2 linked regions of the Pigmentiphaga aceris genome follow. The protein of the gene in region 1 interacts with the protein of each later gene in a pairwise test. Links are inferred from orthologs where the notes say so. Each region holds a gene or a part of one and is shown on either strand. Other genes may lie near its edges.

Evidence for each region. Proteins that work in one complex are often made in the same cells at the same time.
Region 2: the proteins of uvrB (region 1) and uvrA interact in binary tests that used the Escherichia coli proteins (3 or more experiments, as listed by UniProt). The link is inferred for Pigmentiphaga aceris from one-to-one orthologs.

What each region holds. Positions count from the first base shown.
Region 1 is NZ_CP043046.1:2,062,912-2,067,221, reverse strand. What follows is about bases 616-3,593. They hold uvrB (excinuclease ABC subunit UvrB), read right to left. Parts: upstream 3,178-3,593; coding sequence 1,054-3,177; downstream 616-1,053. Other genes in these bases: FXN63_RS08690 (low molecular weight protein-tyrosine-phosphatase), read right to left, coding at 616-778. Outside these bases: more of FXN63_RS08690, read right to left, coding at 287-615; FXN63_RS08680 (amino acid aminotransferase), read left to right, coding at 3,640-4,310. UniProt on the Escherichia coli protein: The UvrABC repair system catalyzes the recognition and processing of DNA lesions. A damage recognition complex composed of 2 UvrA and 2 UvrB subunits scans DNA for abnormalities.
Region 2 is NZ_CP043046.1:5,535,708-5,539,966, forward strand. Bases 828-4,259 are described here. They hold uvrA (excinuclease ABC subunit UvrA), read left to right. Parts: upstream 828-1,215; coding sequence 1,216-4,059; downstream 4,060-4,259. Other genes in these bases: FXN63_RS23835 (MFS transporter), read right to left, coding at 828-1,059; FXN63_RS23845 (citryl-CoA lyase), read right to left, coding at 4,172-4,259. Also shown: more of FXN63_RS23835, read right to left, coding at 1-827. UniProt on the Escherichia coli protein: The UvrABC repair system catalyzes the recognition and processing of DNA lesions. UvrA is an ATPase and a DNA-binding protein. A damage recognition complex composed of 2 UvrA and 2 UvrB subunits scans DNA for abnormalities.

The DNA.
Region 1 (4,310 bases):
GTGCGGAGTCGTCGCTGTGGGACTGGCGTCTGGGGTATACGTCTAGCGGTATACTCGCGGCGCGCTGCGTGTAACGGCGATTCCTTACTAATTTCGTCAAGTATAGCTAATTCCCGAACTTTTTACTAGGGTATAGACCAATAGATGTGCACGGCAACGCCCGCACTACCCTGGTAAAACAACAATTGGGGAAAACGGCAGCACAAACAAAAACACCGCGCATGCTGCACGGTGTTTTTCTTCTGACACGGCCAGGCTCCGATCCCTCGGAACCTTGGCAACGGCGTCAGGCTGCCTGGTACTGGGTGGCGCGCTTGCGCACTACCTCGAGCAGACCCTGACAGGCGTCCTCGATGTAATCGAGCGCTTTGGAGAAGCCCTCAGGCCCGCCGTAGTACGGTTCAGGCACGGTGGCCTCTTCGTACTCATTGGCGAAGCGCATCAGCAGCATGAGCTTGTGCTGATATTGCTTGGGGCACTGCTGCTGCATCAGCGACAGATTGTCCCAGTCCATCGCCAAAATGATATCGAACTCGCGGAAGTCGTCGGCACGGATCTGCCTCGCTTCCAGCGTTGAGATATCATAGCCACGTTTGCGAGCAGCAGCTTGCGCCCGCGCGTCCGGCAATTCACCAATGTGAAAAGCGTGCGTGCCCGCGGAGTCCATAGTGACTACGTCAGACAGCCCGCCGTCTTTGACGAGACGACGAAACACGCCCTCTGCGCTCGGGGAGCGGCAGATATTGCCCATGCACACGAAAAGAACCTTGGTCATCATGTCCAGAAGTGTGCGGGAAAACCCCGCTCAGATCAAGCATTTTTTGCGTTCGCAGAATTTCGATATGCCAAAAATTCTCGAATCAAATCAAATACTTGCAAGCCAATACCATGCAGATTTACACAAATAAGCATGATTTCTCAAGTTGTGCTAATCCCGACGATCGAGCATAAAGCACCAAATTAGTGCGCGTTTTCAGGGGCACTGCACAATGGACCATACAGCTACGCCTGCGGTTCCAAAACTGCGAGACAACCCCTGACCGGAAGCGCCTATCAAGCTCCGGTCGAACCCGACGCGCCGAACACATGTTCCTTGAGCTTGGCCAGCTGATCACGCGCCTTGGCAGCCTGCTCGAACTCCAGGTTCTTCGCGTGATCCAGCATGGCTTTCTCAAGCCGCTTGATCTCCTTGGCCAATTGCTTCTCGCCCATCGCCTCGACACGCAGCGCGTCTTCCGAAGCCTTGTTGGCCTCTTGATCGCCTGACGGGGCGTACACGCCGTCGATTAGATCGCGCACCTGCTTGTTCACCCCACGCGGGGTGATGCCGTTTTCAAGATTGAACTGCGTCTGCTTGTCGCGCCGGCGTGCGGTTTCATCGATAGCCAGGCGCATTGATGCCGTCACACGGTCAGCGTACAGAATCGCCCTGCCATTGATGTTCCGTGCTGCCCGACCGATGGTCTGGATCAGGCTTCGCTCGGATCGCAGGAAACCTTCCTTGTCCGCATCCAGAATGGCAACCAGCGAGACCTCAGGAATATCCAGGCCCTCGCGCAACAAGTTGATGCCCACCAGCACATCGAAGGTGCCCAGGCGCAGATCGCGGATGATTTCCACGCGCTCAACCGTGTCGATGTCCGAGTGCAGATAGCGCACCTTCACACCGTGATCCGCCAGGAAGTCGGTCAGGTCTTCCGCCATGCGCTTGGTCAGGGTCGTGACCAGCACCCGCTCGCCGACCGCCACGCGCTGGTGAATCTCGCCCAGCACATCGTCCACCTGGAAGCCGGCAGGCCGCACCTCAACCACCGGATCAACCAGCCCGGTCGGACGGACCACTTGTTCGACCACATTGTCCGAATGAGTCTGCTCGTAGGCAGCAGGCGTGGCTGATACGAACACCGACTGACGCGCCTTGCCTTCGTATTCTTCGAATTTCAGCGGACGATTGTCCATCGCCGACGGCAAACGGAAGCCGTAGGTGACCAGCGTTTCCTTGCGCGACCGGTCGCCGCGATACATGCCACCGATCTGCCCCATGGTGACGTGGCTTTCATCGACGAAAATCAGCGCATCTTGCGGCAGATAGTCGATCAGGGTCGGCGGCGGCTCACCCGGCTGCGCGCCCGACAGATGACGCGAATAGTTCTCGATGCCTTTGCAGAAACCCAGTTCCTGCAGCATTTCCAGATCGAAGCGCGTGCGCTGTTCCAGCCGTTGTGCCTCGACCAGCTTGCCGTCATCCACAAACACCTTCACGCGATCGCGCAGTTCCGCCTTGATGTTGTCAATGGCACGCACCACGGTATCGCGCGGGGTCACATAGTGGGACTTGGGATAAACCGTGAAACGCGGGATCTTCTGCCGTACCTTGCCGGTCAGCGGGTCGAACAGCTCCAGGGTTTCCAGTTCGTCATCGAACAAGGTCACGCGCAGTGCAAGTTCCGCGTGCTCGGCGGGGAAAATGTCGATGGTCTCGCCACGCACCCGGAATACACCACGAGTGAAGTCGGCATCGTTGCGGGTGTACTGCATGGCGACCAGACGCGCGATCAGGTCACGTTGACCAATGCGGTCGCCACTGCGCAGCACCAGCACCATCGCGTGGTAGTCGCTGGGATTGCCGATACCGTAGATGCAGGACACGCTGCCGACGATGATGGTGTCGCGGCGCTCCAGCAGGCTCTTGGTGGCTGACAGGCGCATCTGCTCGATGTGCTCGTTGATCGACGAGTCCTTTTCGATGAACAGGTCGCGCGTCGGCACGTAGGCTTCGGGCTGGTAGTAGTCGTAGTACGACACGAAGTATTCAACCGCATTGCGGGGGAAGAACTCGCGCATTTCGGCGTACAACTGTGCAGCCAGCGTCTTGTTCGGTGCCAGCACCAGCGCAGGACGACCCAACTGGGCAATCACGTTGGCCATGGTGAAGGTCTTGCCCGAGCCGGTCACGCCAAGCAGCGTCTGGTACATCAGGCCGTCGCGCACGCCTTCCACCAAGCCTTCAATGGCAGTGGGCTGATCCCCAGCCGGCGGATAGGGCTGATACAGCTCGAAGGGACTGTTTTCGTATTTGAGGAAGCCAGGTGCAGCCGCGCCGCCGTTGACCGAATGCGGCGGCGCATCCACGGAAGCTTGGGTGGCGGTGTCGAGATCGGAGGGGGCTGTCTGCATGGTAGACTCAAGAGTTGCCAACGGCTGACGTCAAGCGCGCCCGGAAACGGGAGCCAGATGCCAGCAGTCTTAGCCAGCAACCCAGATGTAGGGCACTTGTCGGTTTTGCAAGCTGGTTTTGCAAGCTGCTTCTGCAAGTTCTGCGCCGCATTGGATTTTGGCCAGGCATGCAGGCACAGGGTGGTAACACTGGTGGGGGTACGCCGGGTGACGGTGATACCGGTCGCCGACGCCGTCTTCGGCTTTCCTTTGAGCCGCTATCTATATAGCGTTCGGGAAAGATGGGACGGCCAGCAGGATGACATGGAAGCGAGCAGCGCCATGCACCCTGCCCCTGCACGTTGTAACCGTAACGTGGCAACCGCAACGTTGTCGCCGCAGTTCGACAGCACTGATTTCGTACGTGATGGCCTCGCCGAGGCCTTGACTCAACTCTCGCGAAACCCCAAGGGACGCACGCTCATGACTTCGCTCTTCGCCAATGTGGAACAGGCTCCTCGTGACCCGATTCTGGGTCTGAATGAACAATTCAACGCGGATGCCCGCACCACCAAGGTCAACCTTGGTGTCGGCGTGTACTTCAATGACGAAGGCCGAATTCCGCTGCTGAAAGCCGTGCGCAACGCAGAAGTCGCTCGCCTGGAAGCTGCCAGCGCCCGTGGTTACCTGCCGATCGATGGCATCACCGGCTACAACCAGGCCGTGCAGAAGCTGTTGTTCACGGAATCGTCGCCGCTGATCGCTGAAAAGCGCCTGGTCACTGCCCAGGCACTGGGCGGTACCGGTGCCCTGAAGATCGGTGCCGACTATCTGAAGCGCCTGCTGCCGAACGCCAAGGTTGCCATCAGCGACCCGAGCTGGGAAAACCACCGCGCGCTGTTCGAAAACGCCGGCTTTGAAGTCGTCAACTACAGCTACTACAACGCAGCCACCCACGGCATCGATCCCGAAGGCATGCTGGCCAGCCTGAACAGCTACCCCGCCGGCACCATTGTCGTGCTGCACGCTTGCTGCCACAACCCGACGGGCGTGGACCTGTCGGCCGAACAGTGGGCGAAGGTCGTTGATGTGATCAAGGCGCGTGGTCTGGTGCCCTTCCTCGACATCGCCTACCAAGGCTTCGGTGACGGCAT
Region 2 (4,259 bases), 3.5 Mb from region 1 along the record:
AAACAGGCCGACCGCCTGGCTGGTGTTGTAGAAGCCCAGCGCCAGTCCTTTGTAGGCGGGCGGGGCAACCCGCGACACCAGAGACGGCTGCATGGCTTCCAGCACATTGAATACGGTGAAGAACGCGACCATGGCGATCACCAGCGGCACGAACTGCTGCTGGGCCCAGGTCAGGGCCAGGCAGACCACCACCAGGCAGGCGACTGCGCCGCGCAATATGCCGCGATGCGCGCCGCGCCGCTCGGCCAGAATGATCATGGGCACCATGACCACAAAGGACGCCAGCACGATCGGCAGGTAGACCTTCCACAGTTCTGCCGTGCTCAGGCCGCCGGTCTGAATGAAGGCAGCCGGCACGACCACGAACATGGCGATCTGGATCAGGTGCAAGGTAAACACACCCAGGTTCAGGCGCAGCAGGTCGGGGTGGGTGATGACGCGCCGCACGGGGACTTTTACCTGTGGTTTCGGCACGGGGGGTGCGGTAGGTACCACCCACATCGCCACTGCCAATGCCGCCAGCCCCAGGCAACCGATGGTCCAGAACAGGCCCGCCAGGCCGCCCACGCCGATCAGCAACGGGGCCAGCACCAGGGACACCGCGAAGGTCATACCGATGGAGGCACCCACCATGGCCATGGCCCGGGTGCGGACGCTGTCACGGGTGGAATCGGCCAGCCACGCTGTAACAGCTGCGGAAATTGCGCCGCTGCCCTGGATGGCGCGACCGACGGTGATCCAGAACAGGTCGGTGGACAGTGCGCAGATCACACTGCCGACAATAAACAACACCAGGCCCGCAACCACCACGGGGCGACGGCCCCAACGGTCGGACGCGATGCCGAAGGGAATCTGCATGAAGGCTTGTGTCAGGCCATACATGCCCAGCGCCAGACCCACCCGCGACGGATCGTCGCCGCCCGGCAGCCCGCGCGCGGCGACGGCGAACACCGGCAGCAACATGAACAGGCCAAGCATTCTTAGCGCAAAGAGGCTTGCCAACGCGATGCTGGCACGGCGCTCGACGGCGGTCATGCTGAGGGAACTCTTGGAGGACATGGCAACAGAAAAGGGGGACGCGTGGCGCGACGGGGACAAACAAGGCCTTGCCAACCCGACGACCTGGGAAAGATGGCGGCGGGATGCGGCAGCGCGATATAGTACCAAGTTGCCCTTTGGAAAAGCCCAGCCGTACGGCAGGGGCTATCTGCGTCGATGGATGTCATTCGTATCCGGGGTGCTCGCACCCACAATCTCAAGAACATCTCGCTCGAGCTGCCTCGCCACCAGCTTGTGGTGATGACGGGGCTATCCGGCTCGGGAAAATCCTCGCTCGCGTTCGATACGCTGTATGCCGAAGGGCAGCGCAGATACGTGGAAAGTCTGTCTGCGTACGCGCGCCAGTTCCTGCAGCTGATGGACAAGCCCGAGGTCGATCTGATCGAGGGGCTGTCGCCTGCGATCTCGATCGAGCAGAAGGCTGCCGGCCATAACCCGCGCTCGACTGTGGGCACGGTGACCGAGATCCACGATTACCTGCGACTGTTGTTTGCACGCGTCGGCACGCCTTTTTGCCCGGATCATCACGTTCCGCTACGAGCGCAAAGCGTCAGCCAGATGGTGGACAACGCAATGGCCATGGCCGCCGATACGCGGCTGATGATTCTTGCGCCGATCGCGCGCGACCGCAAAGGCAGCTTCGAAGACGATTTCGCCCGCTTGCAGGCGCAGGGGTATGTGCGTTTCCGTGTCGATGGGCAAATTCTGGAAGTGGAATCGCTGCCGGAACTGAAAAAGACCGAAAAACACGACATCGACGTGGTGATCGACCGCCTGCGTGTCAAACCTGAATCGAAGCAGCGTCTGGCCGAAAGTTTCGAGACTGCGATCACGCTGGCAGACGGCCGCGCTATTGCGCTGGATATGGATAGCGGCCACGAGCAGCTGTTCTCCAATCGCTACGCCTGTCCGATTTGCAGTTACAGCCTGCCGGAACTCGAACCGCGCCTGTTCAGCTTCAACAACCCGGTGGGTGCCTGCCCGTCTTGCGACGGTATTGGCCATGTGGGCTTCTTCGACCCGAAGCGCGTGGTGGCTTTCCCGGAACTGAGCCTTGGCAGCGGTGCCATCAAGGGCTGGGACCGTCGCAACCCGTTCTATCACCAGTTGCTGACCAATCTGGCGGCGTATTACGACTTCGAGATCGACACCCCCTTCGAGGAACTGGACCCGACCACGCAGGAACGGGTGTTGTTCGGCTCGGGCGAAGAGGAAATCCCGTTCACGTACTTGAACGAGAAGGGCAAAGCCAGTGTGAAGGTGCACACCTTTGAAGGTGTGATTCCCAATCTGGAACGCCGCTGGAAGGAAACCGAGTCAGCCACGGTGCGCGAAGAGCTGGGCAAGTATCGCAACGTGAAGACCTGCCCCGACTGCGGCGGTTCACGTCTGCGGGCCGAAGCACGCAATGTGTTCGTGGGCGAAGATGCGGCCAAGCAGGCGATTTTTGAAGTGGAAGCCATGCAGTTGGCCGAGTGCCTGCGCTGGTTCGAAACGCTGGAACTGCACGGTGCGAAGAAGGAAATTGCCGACCGCATCGTGCGCGAAATCATCTCGCGCCTGTCCTTCCTGAATAACGTGGGCCTGAGCTATCTGTCACTGGATCGCAGTGCCGACACCATTTCCGGTGGTGAGGCGCAGCGCATTCGGCTGGCCAGCCAGATCGGTTCCGGCCTGACCGGCGTGATGTATGTGCTGGACGAGCCGTCCATCGGTCTGCACCAGCGCGACAACGATCGTCTGATCGAAACGCTGCGCCACCTGCGCAACCTGGGCAACAGCGTGATTGTGGTCGAACACGACGAAGACATGATCCGCGCCGCCGACTGGGTGGTGGACATGGGACCGGGCGCGGGCGAACACGGTGGCCGCATCGTGGCAGAAGGCACACCCGCGCAGATTCTTGATAACCCGGAATCGCTGACCGGCCGCTATTTGAATGGCGTGCTGTCCATTGCGGTGCCCAATCGCCGCCCGGTGAAAGACCAGGAAGAACTGGGCTGGCTGGCCTTGAACGGCTGTACCGGCAATAACCTGAAGTCGGCCGATCTGCGCATTCCGCTGGGTCGCCTGGTGTGTATCAGTGGCGTGTCGGGTTCCGGCAAGTCCACCATGATCAACGACACCTTGGTCAATGTGGTGTCGCGCCACCTGTACAACAGCCAGGCCGAGCCGGCGCCCTACGAAAGCATTGAAGGGCTGGATCAGTTCGACAAGATCATCAGCGTCGATCAGTCGCCCATCGGCCGTACACCGCGCAGCAATCCGGCCACTTATACCGGCATGTTCACGCCGATCCGCGAACTGTTCGCGGGCGTGCCGGAATCGCGTGCGCGTGGCTACGACCCCGGCCGCTTCAGCTTCAACGTGAAGGGCGGTCGTTGCGAGTCCTGCCAGGGCGATGGCGTGGTGAAGGTGGAAATGCACTTCCTGCCCGACATCTACGTGCCTTGCGACGTGTGCCACGGCAGCCGCTACAACCGCGAAACGCTGGAAATCCGCTATCGCGGCCGCAGCATCAGCGAGGTGCTCGACCTGACCGTCGAGCAGGCGCTGACCTATTTCGACGCCGTGCCCACGATTGCCCGCAAGCTGCAGACGCTGGCCGATGTGGGTTTGGGTTATATCCGCCTGGGCCAAAGCGCCACCACGCTGTCGGGCGGCGAGGCGCAGCGGGTGAAGCTGTCGCTGGAATTGTCCAAGCGCGATACCGGGCGCACCTTGTACATCCTGGATGAACCGACCACCGGTTTGCACTTCCATGACATTGCCTTGCTGCTGAAGGTCATCAACCAGTTGGTGGAAGCCGGCAATACGGTGGTGGTGATCGAACACAATCTGGATGTGATCAAGACCGCAGACTGGGTGGTCGACATGGGCCCGGAAGGCGGCGATGGCGGTGGCCGCGTGGTGGCTCAGGGCACGCCTGAAGATATCGCTGGGTCGACTGACAGTCACACCGGCAAATATCTGGCGCAGGTAATGAAAATTCGTCAGTAAATAATGTGTGCTCGGTGTGCTCGCCTGTGGCACAGCAAACTGATGACGGCCGACAAAGCATGGTTTGTCGGCCGTTTTTCCGTGGTGAAACTGATAAAACTGATGAAGTGCCCTAGACGCGCGTGGGCACCTCACGCGCGGCCGGACCGTCATAGGTCCAGAGGTATTCACGCGGAATCGGCCCCTTGTTGCGGCCGCCC